Noviherbaspirillum saxi: one gene and its partner. The protein of the gene in region 1 interacts with the protein of each later gene in a pairwise test. Links are inferred from orthologs where the notes say so. Each region holds a gene or a part of one and is shown in the gene's direction. Other genes may lie near its edges. The genes, in order: D3871_RS04225 and D3871_RS10890.

Evidence for each region.
Region 2: the proteins of D3871_RS04225 (region 1) and D3871_RS10890 interact in binary tests that used the Escherichia coli proteins (3 or more experiments, as listed by UniProt). The link is inferred for Noviherbaspirillum saxi from one-to-one orthologs.

What each region holds. Positions count from the first base shown.
Region 1 is NZ_QYUO01000001.1:874,591-885,900, forward strand. Bases 1-2,789 are described here. They hold D3871_RS04225 (TetR family transcriptional regulator), read left to right. Parts: upstream 1-971; coding sequence 972-1,607; downstream 1,608-2,789. Other genes in these bases: D3871_RS04220 (efflux RND transporter periplasmic adaptor subunit), read right to left, coding at 1-774; D3871_RS04230 (TonB-dependent receptor plug domain-containing protein), read left to right, coding at 1,829-2,789. In the rest of the region: more of D3871_RS04230, read left to right, coding at 2,790-3,850; D3871_RS04235 (YfiR family protein), read left to right, coding at 3,850-4,392; D3871_RS04240 (putative bifunctional diguanylate cyclase/phosphodiesterase), read left to right, coding at 4,389-6,290; D3871_RS04245 (TolC family outer membrane protein), read right to left, coding at 6,307-7,626; D3871_RS04250 (rhodanese-like domain-containing protein), read right to left, coding at 7,660-7,983; D3871_RS04255 (protein-L-isoaspartate O-methyltransferase family protein), read right to left, coding at 7,994-8,650; D3871_RS04260 (efflux RND transporter permease subunit), read right to left, coding at 8,693-11,310.
Region 2 is NZ_QYUO01000001.1:2,337,834-2,349,351, reverse strand. Bases 3,235-6,231 are described here. They hold D3871_RS10890 (succinylglutamate desuccinylase), read left to right. Parts: upstream 3,235-4,242; coding sequence 4,243-5,220; downstream 5,221-6,231. Other genes in these bases: D3871_RS10880 (response regulator), read right to left, coding at 5,615-6,231; D3871_RS10885 (response regulator transcription factor), read right to left, coding at 5,217-5,606; astB (N-succinylarginine dihydrolase), read left to right, coding at 3,235-4,182. In the rest of the region: D3871_RS10910 (arginine N-succinyltransferase), read left to right, coding at 1-299; astA (arginine N-succinyltransferase), read left to right, coding at 308-1,342; astD (succinylglutamate-semialdehyde dehydrogenase), read left to right, coding at 1,335-2,807; more of astB, read left to right, coding at 2,833-3,234; more of D3871_RS10880, read right to left, coding at 6,232-7,567; D3871_RS10875 (hypothetical protein), read left to right, coding at 7,940-11,041; carB (carbamoyl-phosphate synthase large subunit), read right to left, coding at 11,186-11,518. UniProt on the Escherichia coli protein: Transforms N(2)-succinylglutamate into succinate and glutamate.

The sequences.
Region 1 (11,310 bases):
CGGATAGGCGCTGCCATCTTCAGACAGCAGTGTCACCTTTGCCTCGTCCTTGCCGACGCGCTTGAGTTGTCCGTTCGCCAGCGCGCGGCGCAATTGCAGCAGGTCAGTGCTGGACTGGGTCAGGTTGACGTATACCGGATCGAGTTGCTGGATGGTCGCCAGCGGCGTGGCTTCGCCCTGGCCGACCAGTGCGCCCTCGGTGACTTGAGCACGTCCGATGCGGCCGGAGATCGGCGCGTTGACGGTGGCATATCCAAGATTGAGGCGGGCCGTTTCCTGCGTCGCCTTGGCAGTCGCCAGATCCGCCGTGGCCTGCTTTTGCGCAGTCAGTGCATCGTCATATTCCTGCTTGCTGATGGCGTTGGTTTCCACCAGCGGCTTGTAGCGTTGAACTTTCAGATTGGCCTGAGCCAGGTTGGCTTCGGCTTTCGCCACTGCCGCGACGGTACTGTTGAAGCTTGCCTGGTAAGGGCCCGGATCGATGCGGAACAGCACTTCGCCTGCCTTGACATCGGCGCCTTCGCGAAACACGCGTTTGAGAACGATGCCGGGTACACGCGCCCGCACCTGTGCGACGCGGGTCGCCTCGACACGGCCGGGCAATTCGGTTGTCATCACCAGGCGTTGCGGAGCAACGGTAACAATCGACACTTCCGGCGGCGGCATGCCGCCCTGAGGTGTCTGCGCATTGGCAGTCTTATCGCCGCAGCCGGTCAGTACGGACAATGTGCCGGCAAGCGCAAGGATGCACGGGACATAACGAAGAGCACTCATAAATAGTCGCAAGATAAGAAGGTTTTCATGGCTGCGGGAAGGATGGGCGGGCGGTGGCGAGCACATCGACCTCCATCAGCGGTGTTTTTTCAAACGTAGACCTGCTATTATACATACATACGTGAATGTATGTATGTGCCGACCAGCGATGGCTGGATAACCGTAAATCATATCCTTGTTGAAGAAATATCTTTGCCATGGCAAGAAGTACAAAGGAAGAAGCGCAGGAAACCCGCAATCGCATCCTCGATGCAGCGGAGGACGTGTTCCACGCCCACGGGGTAGGGCGTACGACCTTGGCCGACGTGGCGGATGCGGCCAAGGTTACCCGTGGTGCCATCTATTGGCATTTCAAGAACAAGGGCGACCTGTTCGACGCAATGTGTGATCGCATTCGTCTCCCAATGGAGGCGATGGTCGAAGCAAATGTCGATCCGGCGGAAGTCGATCCTCTTGGGCAACTACGGCGAACCTGCATTTTCGTACTGGTCGAAGCGGTCACCAATCCGCATTCGCGAAAAGTATTCGACATCCTGTACCACAAATGCGAATTCGTCGATGCAAACGATCCGATCATGATTCGGCAGAAAGAGTGCTATCTGGAAGGAAGCAGCAATGTCGAGCGCGTACTTGGCAATGCCATTGCATTAGGTCAGCTGCCGCAGGATCTCGATATCAAGCTTGGATCCATATCTCTGCGTGCAACATTGAACGGCATACTTAATAACTGGCTGTTTGCCCCCGATACCTTTGACCTCGCCGACTGCGCGGAACGCCTTGTCGATGCCGCGCTCGATACCTTGCGTCATGCAACGAGCTTGCGAATGAAATAGCGGCTCACTGGCTTCTTGTTGGCTGCCGGTTACTCGCCGTGCAGGCATGCTACATATTGTGCATTGCAAAAACGAAAATATTGCCGAAAGACATTCTTATTCGTCATCGTCGGTTAGAATCCAAAGCAGGTAGCTCTCTCGGTTTGTCCATGTCGGACCCGAATCATTGAAAGCGAAGTCCCTTCCGGATCGCACGTGCCCATTCGAGCAAGGGTCATTGGATGCAAAACCGTTTTGCTTCTTTCAGGCCGGGGTTTCACCGGCGACGTATCGCCATACTCTGCGCATGCCTTGCCGCATTGTCCGGAGGCGAGGCCGTACACGCCGCTGACCTGGGAATAGATCTGCCAGCCTTGCCGATCGAGCGTCTGCTTACGCTGGAAGTGTATAGCGCCTCGAAGTTTTCGCAGAAAATCACCGAGGCACCTTCCGCCGTTTCGGTCGTCACCGCCGCTGATATCAAGGCATACGGCTGGCGTACGCTGGCCGATATCCTGCGCAGCATGCGCGGACTGTATCTGAATTACGATCGCAATTACGATTATCTCGGCGCGCGCGGATTCCTGCGGCCGGGCGATTACAACACGCGTTTTCTGCTGCTGGTCGATGGCAACCGCATCAATGACGGCGTTTATGATCAGGCGCCAATCGGCACCGAATTCATCGTCGATGTCGACCTCATCGAGCGCGTGGAATTCGTTCCCGGTCCAGGTTCATCGATCTATGGAGCGAATGCATTTTTCGGCGTCATCAATGTCCTGACCAAGCGAGGCAGTGATTTGCCCGGTTCCAGAGTTGCCGTCGAGGGCGGAAGCCACGGCGAGCGCAAGCTTAGGGCCAGCTACGGCATGCGCAATGCGGAGGGTCTTGATCTGCTGATTTCGGCGACCAGTTATCGCGAGCGCGGTGCCGATCTGTATTACCCGGAATTCGACAACCCGCCCGGCAGCGGCGGCATTGCAACGCATCGCGATCATGACCGTGCCGACCGTGTCTTCCTGAAAGGTGCAATCGGTCCGCTGACGATGTCGATCGCACATGCCGAACGGACCAAAGGGGTTCCTACCGCTTCGTTCAGCCAGGTTTTCAACGACCCGCGATCCCATACGGTCGATGTGCAAAGCATGGTCAACGTCGGTTACCGGACCCGGCTCGATAGTGACAGCGAATTGTCGTCGCACCTGTATTGGGGGCGTTATGACTACGATGGCGATTACCTCTATGACTTGCCCCCGGTTTTGATCAATCGCGATGGATCGCGCTCGCGCTGGTGGGGCGGCGAAACCAAGCTGATCACCACCCGCTTCGCCGGCCACAAGACGGTGGCGGGCGCGGAATACCGACGCGACTACCGGCGCGGGCAATTCAATTTCGATGTCGACCCATTTGTGTTCAATCTGGACGACCGGCGCGCAGGCAGCCGAAGCGGCGTGTATGTGCAGGATGAAATGACGCTGAGCAAAGACCTGCTGCTCAATGCCGGCATGCGCTACGACTGGAGCGACTCGCACGGCGGAACCTTCAATCCGCGTCTGGCATTGATCCGCAAGCTTACCCCGGCGACCACCGTCAAGGCCTTGTATGGAAAGGCGTTCCGCGAACCGAATGCTTTCGAGATGTATTACGCGATGGCTGGCGCAGGCGGTCAGCGGGCCAATCCCGATCTTAAGGCGGAACGCATACGCACCCTGGAGTTGGCGGCGGAACATCAGCTGGCTGCGGACACGCGCGTGATTGCTTCCGCGTTTCGCAACACGGTGTCGAACCTGATCAGCCAGGCCGTCGATCCGACAGACGGCCTGCTGATCTACGGCAATCTGAGCAGGGCAACTGCGCACGGGGTCGAGGCAGAGTTGGAGAGGGCGTGGGCGCGTGGCGCACGCATGCGTGCCAGCTATAGTTGGCAACGTACGAACGACAGCGCTACCGGCGCCAAGCTGCCGAACACGCCGCGTCATCTTGCCAAGCTGAACCTCTCCGCGCCGGTATATCGCTCCTGGCGCGCCGGCCTGGAAGCGCAATACGTTGCCCGGCGAAATAGCCTGCAAGGCTACGCGGAAGCATTCTGGCTGGCCAACCTGACCTTGTCGTCGGTGCGCATTGCGCCCGGCCTCGAACTCTCGGCCAGCATTTACAACCTGTTTGACCGGCAGTATGTCGATCCCGGTGCGGCAGAACATGTGCAGGACCTGATCCGTCAGAACGGCCGCACGATGCGGATCAGACTAAGCTACGCATTCTGATGACAACCAGAGCGTCTCGTACACGTCAGTTGATCGCATGCGGCCTCACCGCGGCAAGCATGCTGCCTGCCATGGCGATCGCGCAGCCCGTGCCCGAGCAAGACCTCAAGGCGGCATTCGTCTACAACTTCGTGCTGTTTACGGATTGGCCGTCCGATACGACGTTCGAAGGAAACGCATTGAATATCTGCATCCATGCAAACAGTGCCATGCGCCCTGCAATGGCGGCACTCAACGACCGATCCATCAAGGGATATCGGATCGCGGTGCGCTCGCTCGCCACACTGGACAACTTGCGAATCTGTCACGTGCTGTTTGTCGATAGCGGCGACCGCGAACGCTGGACGCAGATTCGCAAAGCGGTCGACGGTGCGCCTGTGCTGACCGTATCGGATGACGAGGAAATCAGGCTCGATGGCAGCATCATCGCTTTAGGCGCAGAAGGAAATCGTGTGGTATTCGATGTCGACATGCGGGCGGCACGACTTGCGAGACTGGGGCTGAGTTCCAAACTCTTGCGCCTGGCAAGGACGGCCCAATGAGCGCGCAACCGGTTGCAGGGCAGGGACGCATCGGTCACTGGATGAATCTTGCCAACCTGGCTACGGCGGTAGCGGCATTGCTGGTAGCTGGCGTGTTGCTGATCGTGTTTCAGTTTCTGTCATTGCGTAATGCGATGGTGGAAGACGTCAGCGTACAGGCGCGCATCATCAGCGAAAACAGCGTTGCGGCGGTCCTGTTCCATGACAGCCGTGCAAGCGGAGAAACCTTGGCCGTGTTGTCCGCGTCGCCCAGCATAGAAGCGGCCGCGATATTCGATGTGAACGGTACGGTGCTTGCATCGTACCAGCGCGAAGACGCGTCGAAAGTCAGCACTCCCGGACCGGGACTGATCGAGGACGGCCACCGTTTCGGCTTGCGCCATTTGCTCCTTGCGCGACGCGTCGAAGCCGAGAAGCGCGGCATCGGTCATGTGGTATTGCGTGCCAACCTCACGCAGTTATATGGACGGCTCGGTGCCTATGCCGGCATGATGCTTGCGGTTGCGATCGGCTCGCTCGGTATTGCCTATCTGCTGGTGTCGCGCATGCGCAAGGTGATCAAGCGTGCCGAAGCGCACCTGGATTACCTGGCGCATATCGATTCGATCACCGGTTTGCCGAACCGGCATGCATTCAACGAGCGGTTGGCATTTGCACTGTCGCGCGTCGACCAGCACGGCGGCAGTGTCGGCCTGCTCTTGCTCGATCTCGACAATTTCAAGATCGTCAATGACACTCTCGGGCACCATAGCGGCGATATCCTGCTCAAGGTGGTTGCGCGCCGGCTGCTCGAATGCCTGCGCAGCGGCGATGTGCTGTGCCGCATAGGCGGCGACGAATTCGCGGTCATTCTCGAATCGGTCGGCGCATCGGATGGCGAGGGCGCCGCGGAGCGCATTCTTGCCGCACTGACCGCGCCCTTCGACGTTGACGTGCATGAAATCTACGTCACGGCCAGTGTCGGCATCAGCCGCTATCCGGCCGACGCACGCGATCTGGAAACGCTGACGCGCAATGCCGATACGGCGATGTACCAGGCCAAGGGCAAGGGCAAGAATGCCTATGAAAAATTCCATCCGGAACTGGACCGGCGGGTACGCAATCGCCTGTCGCTGGAAACCAATCTGCGCAAGGCAATGGAGCGTGGCGAATTGCTGCTGTATTACCAGCCGCAGGTCAGCTTGCATGACGGCCGCCTGGTCGGGCTTGAAGCGCTGCTGCGCTGGAATCATCCGGAAACCGGATTGATCAGTCCGGCGGAATTCATTCCCGTGGCCGAAGACAGCGGAATGATCGTGCCTATCGGGCGATGGGTGTTACGCACCGCATGTCGCCAGGTTGCCCTGTGGCGCGAAGCCGGACTGGGAACGATCAATGTGTCGGTGAATTTGTCGGTACGTCAGACGCGTGATCCGCATTTGCTGCGCGATATTCTCGATGCTCTGCATGACAACGGCGTGAGTCCCGGGCAACTCGAACTGGAAATCACCGAAAGCGTGCTGATGGATAACGTCAAGGTGAACGTCGAATTGCTGGAGCGTCTGCAAACCGAAGGCATACGCCTGTCAATCGATGATTTCGGCACCGGATATTCATCAATGGCGTACCTGAAGCGCTTTCCTATCGATCAGGTGAAAATCGACCGCACCTTTGTGCGCGATATTCCCGGTAACGGAGACGACGAGGCAATCACGAGCGCCATCATTGCGATGGCCCACAGTCTCGGCCTGTCGGTGGTCGCAGAAGGCGTCGAAACGGCGGCACAACTAGACTTCCTGCGCAGTGCCGGTTGCGACGTCATGCAGGGCTACTATTTCGCCGAACCGAGGCCTGCTGAACAGGTATCGGCTTTGCTGACTCGCCGCATGCCGCTGGTCGAGCGCTCTGAGATGCCCTAGTGAGTTCGCTCGTGCCTCACTGCACCAGCAAGGCATTCACCTGCGCCAGGTCTTCTTCCTTCAGCACACCGGCTGCCGACTTTAGACGCAAGCCGTTGACGATGGTGTCGTAGCGTGCCCGTGAGAGGTCGCGACGGGTGGAAAACAACTGTTGCTGCGCATTCAGGACGTCGATGTTGATGCGTACGCCCACCTGATAGCCAAGTCGGTTCGAATCCAGCGCCGATTGGCTGGACACTTCTGCGGCTTCCAGGGCTCTGACTTGCGCCAGGCCTGAATTCACACCGAGGAAAGCCTGACGCGCGCCTTGAGCAGCGATGCGGCGCGCATTCTCCACATCCGAACGGGTGCGATTTTCAAGGGCAATTGCCTCCCGCACGCGACTGTCGATCGCGAAGCCGGCGAACAAGGGAATATTCCATTGCACGCCGATCACGTTGGTATCGGCTACGCTGCCGGTTGCGCTCGTGATGCTGCCGGTCTGATTCGTGTGATTGCGGCTGGCGACCAGATCGACGGTCGGGTAATGGCCCGCGCGATTGCGCTTGATTTCGCGTTGTGCGATTTCCAGTGCGAGTTGCTGACTGATGACGCCGAAGTTTTGCTGTTCGGCGCTTTGCACCCAGTTGTCGACTACTGTCGGTTCCGGTCCCGCCAGCTTGATGCCCGGACGCAGGGTGGCGAGGTTGCCGGCGGGCTTGCCGATGATTTGCTGCAGGGCGGTGCGCTTGATTTCGAGATCGTTCTGCGCGGCAAACTCTTGCGCGATCACCAGATCGTAGCGTGCCTGCGCTTCATGGCTGTCGGTGATCGTCGCAGTACCCACTTCAAAGTTACGCTTTGCCGACGCGAGCTGCTCGGTGATTGCGCTTTTCTGCGCCTGTACCGACGCCAGTGCATCCTGCGACGCCAGCACGTCGAAATACGCCTGCGACACGCGTACGATCAAATCTTGCTGCGCCTGCCCGAATTGCGCTTCGCTGACCGCGACCGACAGCTTGCTCTGCTGGTATTGCTCCCAGTTGGCAACGCGGAACAGCGGCTGAGACAGCGATACGCTATAGCTGTTGGCGTTGAAACTGCGGCTGGCGGCAATACCGGCAGCGCTCGCATCGAGGTCACTGCGGGTATAGCTGCCACCGACGCCGACTTGCGGCAACAGGCCGGCGCGCCCCTGGATGACCCGTTCCTGCCCCGCGGCCAGCGTCGAACGCGCGCTGGCATACACCGCATCGTTGGCGAGCGCCTCGCGATACACCTGCAGCAAGTCGATGGCATGCGCATTGAGCGACATGAAAGTGCCGGCAAGCAGGGTGGCGAGCGCAGTTTTCCGCATTGGGAGTTCTCCGGGGTATCTCAGTGAGGGTAGTTAATAGGTAGGCATGGATGGATCGACCTGCAGCGCCCAGGCATGCACGCCGCCGGTCAGGTTGATCACATTGGCAAAGCCGTTGCGTTCGAGGAATGCGGCCACCGACATGCTGCGCGCGCCGTGATGGCAGATGCAGACGATAGCGGCTTCGTCATCGAGTTCTTGCATGCGTGCCGGAACCGTATTCATCGGAATCGCCAGCGAATCCGCGATGTGGCAGGTCTGGTATTCCCAGGGTTCGCGCACGTCCAGCAACACCGGCTTCTGGCGCGTCGCATCGGCAAGCCATGCAGCCAGTTCTGGAGCGGTAAGAGTTTGCATGATGGCGGTCCTAGAAAGTGAACTGAGACGGCGCAATCGCGTCGCGCAGCGGTTTGACGTCGGTTTCAAAAACCGTCGTCGTGTCGTAGGCGGTTTCGGACTTGCGGGTAATGAGCTGGGCCGACATCACTGGCGGTTCGCCGACGATTGCGAATAGACGGCCGCCGATCTTCAGTTGTTTGAGGAAGGTATCCGGCAGCAGCGGCAGCGAGCCGGAGATCACGATCACGTCATACTGCGCATCGCCATTGCCCCAGCCCTGCGCGCCATTGCCCTGAACCACGTCGACATTGGTGATGCCGTGAGCGGACAGATTTTGTTCCGCCATCGCCTTGAGTTCGGGATTGATTTCGACGGTGGTCACGTGGCGTGCCTTGTGGGCCAGCAGGGCTGCCATGTAGCCGGAACCGGCACCGATTTCCAGTGCGGTCTCATGTTTTTTTGGGGCGACTTCCTGCAGGATGCGCGCTTCCATTTTGGGCGCGAACATCGATTCGCCGCCCGGCAGCGGAATCTGTGTGTCGACGAAAGCAAGGCTCTTGTAAGCGTCCGGCACGAAGCCTTCGCGCTTGACGACAGTCAGCAGTTCGAGAACGTCGAGTGCGAGCACATCCCAGGGACGGATCTGCTGTTCGATCATGTTGAAACGGGCTTGTTCGATATTCATGTCGGGACTCGGTAGTGGGTTGGAGACGAACTCGCTATTTTATCAAACGGCATCATCGTTTTTGCTCTGTAGCACCGGTGTTGCGGCCGCGCCGCGATGGGTGTCAACTCCTGCGCCGTGCCATTTGCGGCGCGCCCATGATGCAAAATCGTCAAGATAGGTGTAAATCACCGGTACCACGACCAATGTCAGCAGGGAAGAGGTGATGATGCCGCCGATGACCGCCTGCCCCATCGGCGCCCGCTGTTCCGAGCCTTCACCCAGACCGAAAGCCAGCGGCACCATGCCGAACACCATGGCCAGCGTGGTCATCAGGATTGGACGCAGACGCACATGCGCGGCTTCCAGCAATGCCTCGGTGCGTTCCGCGCCGGCCTTGCGCGCCTGATTGGCAAAGTCGACCAGCAGAATCGCATTCTTGGTCACCAGACCCATCAGCATGATGAAGCCGATGATGGAAAACATGTTCAGCGTCGAACGGAAAAACATCAGCGCCAGGAACACGCCGATCAGCGTCATCGGCAGCGCCGACATGATCGCAATCGGCTGCAGGAAGCTGGCGAATTGCGATGCCAGGATCATGTAGATGAAGATGATCGCCAGCGCCAGTGCCGACAACGCGTAACCAAAGGATTCCTGCATGTTCTTGGTCGAGCCGCCCATCTGGTAGCGATAGCCGGGTTGCCAGTTCATGCCGTCGAGTACCTTGCGCACCTCGGCGCTGACTTCGCCAGCCGAGCGGCCGACCACGTTGGCCGACAATTCGACTTCGCGATTGAGGTCGCGCCGGTTGATTTGGTTGGCGCCGGTCGATGGCGTGATGGTGGCGACCTGGCGCAGCGCGACCATCTTTGGCGTGCCGTCGGCATTGGTTTGCGAACTGGCCAGCATCAGGCGTGACAGATCATCCGCATTGTTGCGGTCGGATGGCGCAAGGCGCACCTTGACGTTGTAGTTTTCATCGTCGGGTGCGCGCCAGGTTGTGGTTTCATCGCCCGCCAGCAGAGGCCGCAAGGCATTGCCGATCTGCGCCACACCCACGCCGAGATCGGCGCCGATATCGCGTCGTGGTTCAATCGCGATGGTCGGCTTTTCCGCCTTCAGGCTGGAATCGAGATCGACTACCCCCGGCACCGCGCGAATCTTTGTCAGTGCTTCCTCGGTCAGGCGTGCAAGCTGTTTCAAGTCCGTGCCTTGCAGACTCAGGCGCAACTGCTTATTGTCGCCGCCGACGCCGTCAAGCGAGCCGACATGCGTCACCGTGATGCCGGCTACCTGCAATAACCGCTGACGTATCGGATTGGCAAGTTGGCCGGTGCTGCGCTCACGCTCGGTGCGCGGGACCAGGCGCATGAAGGTGGTCACGTAATTTTTGCCCTGCGCTGCTCCGGTGTTGATCGTGGTGTACAGATCTCGCATTTCCGGAAACTCGCGCAGCGTGCGCTCGACCTGCTGGCTCTTGCTTTCGGTGAATTCCAGCGAGGAGCCGACCGGTGTATAGTAGGTCACGCCGATTTCCGAGTAGTCGCCCTGCGGCACGAATTCCGTTCCGATCAAGCCGCTGGCAGGAATCGCCAGTCCCGCAACGAAAGTGGCGATCGCGATGACGAGCGTCAGCACGCGCCGCTTCAGCGACCAGGCGAGCAGATTCTGATACGTGCGCGACATCCATTGCACCAGGCGGTCGAATTGGCCGAGCACGCGGCCTATCGTGCGCTGGTACAGATTGCGCCGCGTATCAGCGCCTTCATGGCCATGTACCACCGGGTCTTTCCAGATCGATGACAGCATCGGATCGAGCGTGAACGACACGAACATCGAAATCAGCACGGCGGCCACCACCGTAATGCCGAACTGGTGGAAGAAGCGGCCGATGATGCCGCCCATGAAACCCACCGGCAAAAACACCGCAACGATGGAGAACGTGGTCGCCAGCACTGCAAGACCGATCTCGGCCGTGCCTTCCAGCGAGGCGGTGCGGTGATCCTTGTAGCGTCCGTTGATCTTCATGCCGGCATGGCGCACGATGTTTTCACGCACCACGATCGCATCGTCGATCAGCAGGCCCACGCAGAGCGACAGCGCCATCAGCGTGATCATGTTGATCGTGAAGCCGAAGATGTACATAAACAGGAAGGTGCCGATAATCGCCACCGGCAGGGTCAGTCCCGTAATGACGGTCGAGCGCCAGGAATTGAGGAACAGGAACACGATCAGGATAGTCAGCGCCGCGCCTTCAAGCATCGTGCGGCGCACATTGTCGACGCCGGTGCGGATCTGGCGCGAGCTATCCTTGATCACATCGATCTTGATGCCGGGATAGAGCGCGGTCATGCGCGGCTCCAGTTCCTTCAGCGCTTCGTTCATGCCGTCGGCGACATCGATGGTGTTTTGTCCCTGTGCCTTGAGTACCTGCAGCGCCAGCGTGCGCTTGCCGTTGTACAGCGCCAGGCTTTCCTGTTCTTCCTGCCCGTCGACCACGGTGGCGATCTGCGACAGGGTGACCGGCTGACCGCCGCGCCGGGCGACGATGATGCGGCCAAAGTCTTGCGGATTCTTCACCTTGCCCTGGATCTGCACGACTTTTTCATCGGCGCTCGACCGGATGGCGCCGGTCGGTAATTCCTGGTTCTCGTTGCGTAGCGAATTGATCACCTGGT
Region 2 (11,518 bases), 1.5 Mb from region 1 along the record:
CGGAAGGTTTCGAGCCCGACAAGTATGTGGATATTTTTGACGGCGGACCGGTACTGCGGGCACACAGGAATGCCTTGCGTTCCTTTTCCGCGTCGACGCTGCGTCGTGCCTACGCCGGCGATGCCGACAACGCCGGGGCAGAAACCTGGATGATCGCCACTGCACGTGAAGAAAATTTCCGGGCGCTGCTCGTCCAATGCAGGATCGTCGAACTGTCGGGCGAGATCATCCTGCCGCAAGCAGTATTGCGCAAGCTCGAACTGAGCGAAGGCGAATTTGTACTGTGCGTGAAATCATGAGGCCGCCGATGCTAGTGGTACGCGCTATCAGAGAAGGAGACCTGGAAGGCTTGCTTGAATTGGCCACCCAGGTCGGGCCGGGAATGACCACACTCAAGCCCGATCGCGCGGCGCTGGGCCGGCGCATCGAAATCGCCTGTGCCTCGTTCGCGGAAACCATTGCGCCTGCGCAGCGCGACTATGTTTTCGTGATGGAGGATACGGCGCGTAACCGACTGGCAGGCGTGTCTGCCATCAAGAGCGCGGTGGGACTCGACGAACCGTTCTATAACTATCGACTCGGCACACTGGTACATTCCAGCAACGAACTGAAGATTTTTTCGCGCATGGATACCTTGTATCTGTCGAACGACCTGACCGGTTGCGCGGAACTGTGTTCGCTGTTTTTGCACCCCGATTACCGCACTGGCAGCAATGGCAAACTGCTGTCGAAATGCCGTTTCCTGTTCATCGCGCAATTCCCGCATCTGTTTCCCGAAAAACTGATCGCCGAAATGCGCGGCTTCCAGCGTAGCGACGGCACATCGCCATTCTGGGATAGTCTGGGCAGGCACTTCTTCAAGATGGATTTCAGCCGCGCGGATGATCTCACCAGCCTTGGACAAAAATCCTTCATCGCCGAACTGATGCCGCGCCACCCCTTGTATGTCGCCTATCTGCCGCAAGAAGCGCAGGACGTCATTGGCCGCGTGCATGTCGACACGGCACCGGCGCGGCATCTGCTGGAGCAGGAAGGCATGCATTACGAAGGCTATGTCGACATTTTCGATGCCGGCCCGGTACTGCAGGCGAGGGTGATTGAACTGCGTGCGGTGCGCGAAAGCGAAATGGCGACAGTCGACGACTTGTCCGGCGATGTCGCAGGCGTGCCCTGTCTTGTCGCCACAAATTCGATGCAACAGTTCCGTATCATCGCGACGGATGCCTTTCCGGAACAAGGCCGTATTGGCCTTGATGATTCGCACCAAGCCTTGCTCGGCATTCACGCCGGGGACCCGGTGCGCACGATGGCGCTTAACCCGAAGAAGATACTCCATGCATAGTCACTACCTGAATGGCCAATGGATAGCCGGCGACGGTGCGCCGCTTGAAGTGATCGACCCCTCGACCGGCATAGTCATCTGGCGAGGCACGCAGGCGACCGAAAACGAAGTGGAGCTTGCCTGCCAGGCTGCGCGCGCGGCCTTCGACCGCTGGGCATTTGGCCCGGTCGATGAGCGCATTGCGGTGTGCAAGCGCTTTCGCGATCTGCTGAAGGAACAGAGCGAGGAACTTGCCCTGCTGATTGCGCACGAAGTCGGCAAGCCCTTGTGGGAAGCGCGTACCGAAGTCACGACGATGGCAAACAAGATCGATATTTCCATTCAGGCCTATGGAGCGCGCACTGGCGAATCGTTTGCCACCGTCCCCGATGGCAAGGCGGTGCTGCGACATCGGCCGCATGGCGTGTTCGGTGTATTCGGGCCGTACAATTTTCCCGGCCATCTGCCGAATGGCCATATTGTGCCGGCACTGATCGCCGGCAACACCATCGTTTTCAAGCCCAGTGAATATGCACCGCAAACTGCAATCAAGACAATGGAACTCTGGATCGCGGCCGGCTTGCCAGCTGGTGTGATTAACCTGCTCAACGGTGGACGCGACACCGGGGCAGCGCTGGCGCGCCATGCAGAACTGGATGGCGTTCTTTTTACCGGCAGCTACCAGACCGGCGTCATGTTGCACAGACAGTTCGCAGGGCAGCCGGGAAAAATGCTGGCCCTGGAAATGGGCGGCAACAATGCGCTGGTTGCGTGGAACATCGGCAATCCGGACAAGCTGGATGCCGCCGTTCATCATGTCGTGTTTTCAGCCTTTGTCAGCGCTGGTCAGCGTTGTACCTGCGCGCGCCGCCTGATTGTTGAAGATTCGCCGCATGGACAGGTATTGCTCGACCGTTTGGTGGCCGTAGCGTCGCGAATTACGGTCGGACGTTTCGATGCGGTACCGCCGCCTTTCATGGGGCCGGTCGTGTCTGCTCAAGTCGCGTCCAGGCTTCTCGATGCGCAGGATGACCTGCTGGCGCGCGGCGCGAAAAGCCTGTTGCTGATGCGTTTGCTACAGCCGGGAACCGGATTCCTATCGGCCGGCATCGTCGATGTGACCGAAGCCGGGGAGCTGCCCGATGAAGAATGGTTCGGCCCGCTGCTGCAGGTAATCCGCGTAGAGGATTTTACGCAGGCGGTACGTGTGGCAAATGCAACCGGGTATGGCCTTGCTGCCGGCCTGCTGAGCGAAGATGAAACCCTGTGGCGACAATTCTCCGTGCAGGCGCGGGCCGGCATCGTGAACTGGAACCGGCCTACCACGGGTGCGGCCAGCACCGCCCCGTTCGGCGGTGTCGGCAAGTCAGGCAATCATCGTCCCAGCGCGTATTATGCTGCCGACTACTGCGCCTATCCGGTAGCGTCGATAGAAACGCCGGAACTGGAATTGCCCAGGCAGCTTTCGCCCGGTCTGCTGTTCTAATACCAAACGCCATGCAAGGTATCTCATGCTGAATGCACGCGAATTCAATTTCGACGGACTTGTCGGTCCATCGCACAACTATGCCGGCCTTTCGTTCGGCAATGTCGCATCGCATCGCAATCTCAAGAGCGTCTCCAATCCGAAGGAAGCCGCTTTGCAGGGGCTTGCAAAGATGCGCTCGCTTGCAGCGCGCGGATTCGCGCAGGGGGTGTTGCCGCCGCAGGTCCGCCCGAACTTTCGCCTGCTGCGCAGCATTGGCTTTACCGGCAGCGATGCCGATGTGCTGGCACGTGCTTACAGGGAAGCGCCTTTCATTCTGGCGTCCGCCTATTCGGCATCGCCGATGTGGACCGCAAACGCCGCGACAGTCAGCCCATCGGCCGACACTGCGGACGGCCGTGTGCATTTCACGGTGGCCAATCTGAACAATAAACTGCATCGCTCGTATGAACATGAACAGACTGCGCGAACATTGCGTGCGCTATTCGGTAACGACCGGCATTTTCTCGTGCACGATTCCTTGCCCGCGACCCCGGCCTTCGGCGACGAAGGTGCAGCCAATCACACGCGTTTGTGTGCCAGCCATGGTGCACCCGGGATAGAAATGTTCGCGTACGGCAGGATCGAATTCGATCCCGACGCGCCGTCACCAAGACGTTTCCCCGCGCGACAGACGCTGGAGGCAAGCCAGGCGGTGGCGCGTCTGCATGGCCTTCCCGACAAGCGCGCCATCTTCATCCAGCAGGAACCGGATACGATAGATCAGGGCGTTTTTCACAATGATGTGATCGCAGTCGGTAATGGCAACGTACTGTTCTATCACCAGCACGCTTTTCGCGATGAACGCGGGGCCATGGCCGCGCTGCGAAAAGCGCTGGCAGATGTGCAAACGGAGTTGCAGGCGATACGTGTCAGTGCTGCCGAGGTATCGGTCGCGGATGCGGTCTCAAGCTATCTGTTCAACAGCCAGTTGCTGTCAAAAACAGACGGCCGCATGGCCTTGGTCGTACCGCAGGAATGCGAAGAAAACCCGGCGGTGGCGCGCTTTCTGCGGCATTTGACCGGCAGCGGTGGACCGATTGATGAACTGATCAGTTTTAACCTTCGCCAGAGCATGCGCAATGGTGGCGGACCTGCCTGCCTGCGGTTGCGGGTAGCCTTGACAGAAGATGAGGCGGCTGCCATGCATCAAGGGGTGGTGATGAATGAAGCGCTGTATGCGAGTCTGGTTGCCTGGGTCGAGAAACATTATCGCGATCGGCTGGCGCCGGAGGATCTGGTCGATCCTGTGTTGGCGGTGGAGGTGCAGATTGCCCTGGAAGAACTGGAGGGTATTCTCGGTTTGCCGAGGCTTTATGCCAACTTTGCCCAGTAACGTGACGAATAAAGCACCAAACGAACGAGCAGGTAATACACGCAAAAAAAGGAATGCCTCATGCATCCCACAATCACCGCACTCGCAACCGGCAACCTGACCACTCTCACAGAACCCTTCGTCAAAGCCGGCATGACAGCCAGTACCCCAGCCCCTGGCATCCTGCAACTCATCCACTCACCGGCACAATCCTCTCGACCACGGCTCTTGCTATCAGTCGCCATCCATGGCGACGAAACCGCACCGCTGGAAATGCTCGCCCACCTCCTCGACGAACTGATAACCGCACCGCATCGACTCGTACTCGACCTCATGATCGTAGTCGGCAACCCCGCTGCCATTGCAGCAGAAGAGCGATACATCGATGCCGACCTGAACCGAATGTTCCGCAGCGAGCGGGGTGATCTTCAGACGACGCGCGAGGCCGAACGGGCAGACGACATCATGAGTGCCACGACAGCTTTCTTCGACATTCCTAAGGCCGAAAAATGGCACCTGGACCTGCATACCGCAATCCGGGAGTCGTACTACCCGACATTCGCGGTGGTGCCCGAGGTTATCGACAAGAATGGAAGGCAAGCCTTGCTGGCATGGCTGGGGAAGGCCGGTATCGAAGCGGCAATCCTGAATCCTTCATCGGCCGGCACTTACAGCGCCTATACCGCCGAGAGATACGGCGCTGTCAGTGCAACGGTGGAACTCGGGCAGGTCGGAACACTGGGAAAGAATGACCTGACGCGCTTTGCTGATACTTCAGCCGCGTTGTCGGATTTCATTTACACAGGCGTCCCGCCTGCGGGATCGGCGCCTGCCGTATTTCGGGTAACGCAGGAACTGATCAAGCACAGCGAAGCTTTCTGTCTGTCGTTTGACCGGAGCACAAAAAATTTTACTGCACTGCCGCCGGGATCATTGATTGCACAGGATCGGCAAATCGAATACCGCGTGGGACCGGAGACCGAGTATGTCGTGTTTCCCAATCCGGACGTGCGCCCCGGTCTAAGGGCGGGCTTGATGGTGGTCAGGGAAAAAAGTTAAAGCTGTTTCTGCCGCATGTATTGTGCAATCGCATCCTCCACCTTCACCGCATTGAACGGCTTGACGACAAAGCTCGAAGCACCCGCCTGCAATGCGTTCTGTACGTTTTCCAAGGTCGGTAGTGCGCTGATCATGATTATGCCCACACCCGGCGTGTTGTCGCGAATCCGTTGCGCCGCCTGATGTCCGTTCAGTTTCGGCATGTCGATGTCGAGAAAGGCGATATCCGGCTTGTGCAGTTCGCACAGCTCCACGGCTTTTTCGCCGTCGCGGGCTTCGGCCACTACCTGGTGCCCATGTTCGCGTAACAGCAGACGCAGTACGCTGCAGGTGGTGCTGTCATCGTCAGCAATGACGACTTTCAGTTGCTTGGACGGAATCAGCATTGCGTTTCTTATGTCCTTTCTGTTTCAAGCAGGGACTGCAACTTGGCGCTGATCCGCGCGTATTCCGTTGCAATCTCGTGAAGCCGGGCGTCGATGTCTGTCGGCATTACCAGCTTGGCGCTCGCCTCCAGTTCGCTGCACAACACAGATAAACGGGTAGCACCTATCGAAGCGCTGCTGCCGGCAAAGGCATGCGCGACCTTGGCTATCATTGCGGCATCGCCGGCAGCATGCGCACCACGCAGTGCGGCCACGCGTGGTGGGCTGTCGTTTCGATACAGCGTCGCGAGTTCGGCGAAATCGGCGCCGAACATGTCGCGTATGGCTTCGAGTTCGTCATCGCCGGCCGGGCCCGACATCGCGGTGTCGTTCGGGATGGCGCGCGGCATCCAGCGGGCCAGCATATCCTTGAGCGTTTGCGGCCGGATCGGCTTCGACAGAAAATCGTTCATGCCCGCAGCCGCACATCGATCGCGTTCTTCCTGTGTCGTACAGGCGGTCAGCGCAATGACAGGAACATGTTTTGCCGAGCCAGGTAACTGGCGAATGCGTGCGGTTGCTTCATAACCGTCGAGGTGAGGCATGTCGCAATCCATCAGCACCAGGTCGTAAGGCGTCGCGCCGTGTTTTTCGATTGCTTCATTTCCATGGCTGGCGATGTCGACGCGGCAGCCGATTTTTTCCAGCATGCGCATCGCGACCTGCTGGTTGACCATGTTGTCGTCGGCGACGAGCACGCGCTTGCCGTCGAACGACACGCCCGAAACATACTGCTGTGGAGGAGCGCTGATCCCGGCTGCTCCGAGCGTATCGGGGCCCGCCACGCCGGCGAGCCGGAACATGGATTGCATCAGTGCCGCCGGTGTCATCGCCGGCAGGATGACCGCGTCGAAGCCCTGCCGCAGAAAGGCGTCCGGGCGCACATGGGTGTCGTTTGAAAGAATGCCCAATCCGCTTTTCGCGTAAGCCGGCTCATTCCGGATCGCGGAAGCCAGCATATCGGCCGGCATGCCGCCTACCGAAGGCTCGAGCAGGACGATACGGTAGGGTGCGTCGGTGCCAGCCGCTTGACGCAACAGGTCAAGGCCATCGGTTACCAGGGCGGCGGCATCGATCTGCACGCCTGCATCAGTCAGCGTAGAAAGTGCAGCGGTCCATTTTTTCGGGGTGTCTGCGAGCAGCAGCACACGAGTGCCGGCGACGCATGCAGCGGCAAGCGGAAGATCGAGCAGGAGCCGGAGGTTGGCTCCATGGCTTGGCACGCTGTCCACACTGACGCTGCCGCCCATCAGCCGCGCCAGGCGCACGCACAGGGCAAGTTCAACCGCATTTTTGCCATGCACCTTGAGCGCAGCGATACCGGTACGCAGGGGTTGATTCATTGCCGTGGTCAGCTGCTCGCCTGCCTCGGACGGGCCGTTTGCATGGACCGCCATGCGCAGCTTTCCGACTGCCTGGTCTATGTGCAGTTCCGTCGCGACGCGGATCTCTCCGCGTTCGGCAATGCGGATTGCGGTATCGATCAGGATGCCAACCACTTGGCGCAACCTGGCCGGGTCGCCGGTGAGGAGTGCGGTCTGCGGATAGCCGATATGTAGACGCAGACCGCTGGACTCGGCTATGGCAGCCTTGCCGGCGCAGGCTTCGCGCATTTCGGTCAACAGATCGAAGGGAAGCCGGGTCAGGCTGAACTGATTGGATTCGAGAAGTGACAAATCGACAATGCGCTCAATGACCTGCAGCAGTGTATCGACACTGTCCTGGGCGATGCGGGCGTATTCGTGCTGGGCGGCGGTCAGGCCGGTTTCCAGCAGCAGTTCTAGCATGCCGACGATACCGTTCATGGACGTACGGATATCGTGATTCATGTCTGCCAGCAGATTGCCCATGGCAAGTGCACTGGAATCCACAGGCGTCTGGCTTGCGGCGGCGGAATAAGCTTGTTCGTTTTCTGGTTGCATGTCGATGTCCTGTTTGGCAACCGCAGACAGCGTGTTTCGCCTAGTGTTCCGAGTTAGAGGTTCGTTGAAAAATAAAACTGATGCAATGGGCGTCAGGCGAGGCGAAGGATGAGGTCCATTTCATCAGTTTTATTCGGCGAACTTCTAACTCAGGACACTAAACGTGCGCGATTGCGGCATCCGGCTACTGTAATACGTTTCCGGTAATTCTGTCGCGGGGCATCGCATCGGCCATATCGTCGAAATGACTCCCAAATTCATTTCTTTTCAAAGGCTTATTTGTTTTTCGCGGCTCGATAATGCATGGTATGAAATTCCGGCCCATGGCATAAACAATAATTCGCCGGAATCCCATCCAGCGAGAGCGGACACATGGATACCAATCAGGCATTGCGCAACAACCTTAAACTTCAGGACGACGGTCCTGAGGATGGGGCGACCGGAATCGCATCGGCAGGAAAAAATAAGGCACGCGGCAATCCGGATCGCATCCTGCGTGCGGCCGATATTTCCGAATCCGGCAATGGCGGTGTCGACCTGAAAGCCATACGCGAAGCGATTGCCCGCGTCGAGGCCGAAGCCAAGGCGACAGTAGCCGCCGAAAACCGCGCCCATGCCGAAGCCCGTGCCCGTTCCCTGGCAGAAGATCGCGCGCGGATCGAAGCCGCCGCCGCCGCCGAGGCGTACCAGAACGCCAGGGCTTCCGAGGAAGCGATTGAAGCGGCTCACGCCCGGTACGACGCCGAGCGCCAGGCGCGTGAAACCAGCGAAGCGCGCGCTGCCGCCGTCAAGCGCGAAACCGACGAATTGCGCGCGCGCGCCGAGGTGGATGCGCAGGCCCGCCGCGTCGCCGAAGAACGTGCCCGTGCCGAGCGCGCAGCCCGCGAGCGCGCAGCCGAGCATCTGGCCATCCAATCCGAACTGGCGGCACGCGCTGCCGCAGCCGCGGAAGAGCTGGCACAGGAAACCGAACTCGCTCGCTGGCAAGCAGCTCAGCGCGCAACCGCCACTGAAGCCGCGCGTCAGGAAATCGAGGCGCGCGCCCGTGCCGATGCCCGTATCGCCGACATGGCGCGCGAACAGGAAAGGCGCGAAAAGGAAGCTCGTCAGGCATCGGAAAGGTTGGCCCAGGCGCGCATCGAAGCGCTTGCCGCCACCCGCGAACGCGAACGCGAAGAAGCGACGGCATTGCACGCCGCGCTCAGCAGGGCACCGATCGAAATACGTGCGCGCGAAGAAGCACGCGCACGCGTGCTCGCCGAGCAGGAAAACGAAGCCGCCGCCCAAGCGCGCATTGATCTCGAACGCAAGGTCGCGGAAGCATTGCGCCTCAGGCTGCAGGCCGAAGTCGAAATGCGGGAAGCTGCCGCACGCCGCGAACACGCGGAGACAACGGCAGCGGCCGCAGCACAAGCGCGCCGCGAAGCCGAAGACCGCATCCGCGCCGCAACTGAAGCCCGCATTTGCACCGAGCGTGAACTGCAGCAGATGGCGCTGACTCGCGTCGAAGCCGAACATCATGCGGACATGCAGTCGCGTACCCGGATCGACGCCGAAGCCCGCGGCATTCAGGAGGCACGCGAACGTGCCGAAGCGGAGCAAACTATTTCCGATGCCGCCAAGGCACGTAGTGAAATAGAGTTGCGCGCACGCCAGCTCGCGGAAGGACGGGTTGAGCTGGAGCGTGCCGCGTACACCATGGCAACCGAGCACGCCGAATCCGAACAGCAGGCGCTGGCCCGTGCAGCCGAGCATGCGGAACTGCAGCGCCAGACAGCTGCACTCGCCGCGGCCAAGGCCCGCGAAGCAATGGAGCTTGCCCGTCTTGAGCGCGAACGTGTCGATGTGGAGCAACGGGCGGTCGCCGCGCTGCAGGAAAAAGCGCGTGCCGAGGAGGCGGCCATTACGCAGGCGCAGGCGCGTGCCGATGCGGATACACAGCACGCCAGCCTGCTGCGCATGCGGGAACAGACTGACTGCGCCGCACGCATCGCAAAGGAAGAGGAAGCAGCGGCGGCCAATCTGGCGTTGACCAAGGCGCTGGAGCGCGCTGACATTCAGCGCGAAGCGGCGGAAGCCGCGCTGCAAAAAGCGCGCGCAGCCGTCGAACTGGCACGTCTCGAACGCCAGCGTGCGAACGACGAACAGGAAGCGCTCGCAGCCATGCGGCAAAAGCTCACGCTTGAGCAGCAGCGTGCCGCTGTTGCCCGGCAAGCGCTGGAAGCCGCCCAACACAAGCTCGCGGCCGAGCAGCAAGCGCTTCAGTCGGCGCAACAGCAGGCGCTGCACGCTCGCAATGCGGCCGACGCAGCAGAAGCGAAAGCCGCCGAAGCAAGCGAATTGGCGCGTGCCGAGCAGGCGCGTACGGTCGCGGAACAGCAGGCGCTTGAAGCGGTCCGGCAAACCTTGACGGCCGAACAGGTGGCGCAAGCCGATGCGGAAGCACGCGCCCGGGCCGAACAGGAACACGCCGACGCAATGCGAGCGCGGGAGCAGGCCGAACGGTCGGCGCGCCAGGCAATCGAGGCCCAGCTGACCGCCGAAAAGCATTTGATGCAGCAGGCGGCCGAGCGCGCCGAACACGAACGCAAAGCCGCGTATGCAGCGCTGAAGAACGCGCGCGAAGCAATCGAACTGGCACGTGTCGAGAAAGAACGTGCTGCGGCGGAACAGCTTGCATTGGAAGCCATCCAGCGCAAGCTGGCGTCGGAAAAGCAATGGCAACAGGAAGCAGAGGCGCGCGCGCATGCCGAACAGGAGCATGCACGGGTACAGGCGGAGCGCCATGCTGCCGAACGTGCAACACGACAGGCCAGCCAGGCAAGACTACTGGCGGAGCAGCACCAACTCGAAAAAGCAGCCGAACAGGCAGAGTTGCGGCGCAAGGCTGCCGACGCCATCGCGCGCGAGGAAGTGCAACAGAGCGCAGTGGCTGAAAGGGCGGCGATAGAGCGAGCCATATTGCGCAAGGACGCCCAGATAGAAGCGCGCACTGCCGAAGAACTGCGGGTGGTCGCAGAACGCCGCGCGACGGAATCAGCCCGCCGTCAAAAAGAATATGCCGACACAAGTGCCGATCAGGCAGAGGCGCTACGCCAAACCTGCGAGCGTCAGTGCGCCGAGGCGCAGGCCCTTGCCGCCGATCTGGTCGGGTGCATAAGCAGTGACAGCGAAAAGACGGCTGCCTGGAACGTTCGCGCAAGAGCCATCCTTGCAGACTCACCGGTAGCTGCTGTGCGTCCTGGTATTACACGGCCGATGGTCGCCTTGCTCGGAGGTGTAGCGTTCGCCGCTGGCATTGTGGTGACGCTGGCCTGGAATATCTATGGTATTGATGGCGGCAATCTCACGCGTACACCGGTAACAGGCGCGATTGTCCGCGATGCAGCGACTTTGTCCGCGCCAGTGCCGGCATCCTCGCAATTGTCTTATCAGCTCACGCAGACGGATACATCGCCCAAGTCTGAAGACTAGTATTCCGCTCCTCAAATCTGCAGTTGCTGCGACCGTTCGAATGTAAATGTTCGAATGTGATTGCTGCTCTACACGGCGCTTCAAACATCTTTTTAGCGGTTCGCAAGATGAAGAAGGGCCGGTATATGTACAGATTTAACTGATTCAACTGATGACAGGTCGTAGTCCAAGTTCTGTTTTTCGAAAGAATTCATGGATGCCCTGCCGCAAGTCGTCCACCTGTTCGAATTCCAGGTAAGTGACGTCACACATACTCTGAAGGTCTTTCAATAGAGTGGTTTTGATCGGCGCTTTCTTCCAGACGAGGAATAGAACAGGTGTTCCGAGGCCTTGAAAAATATGATATGCCAGTTCAAATGCACTGCTTTCGCTTAATCCAACGCGGATATTGATGAAGGCATCGGCCTGGTTTAGTAAGCCTAATCGATATTGCCGAAAATTTTGCGGATTGAAAGGCAGTCCGGTTTTTTCTTCAAA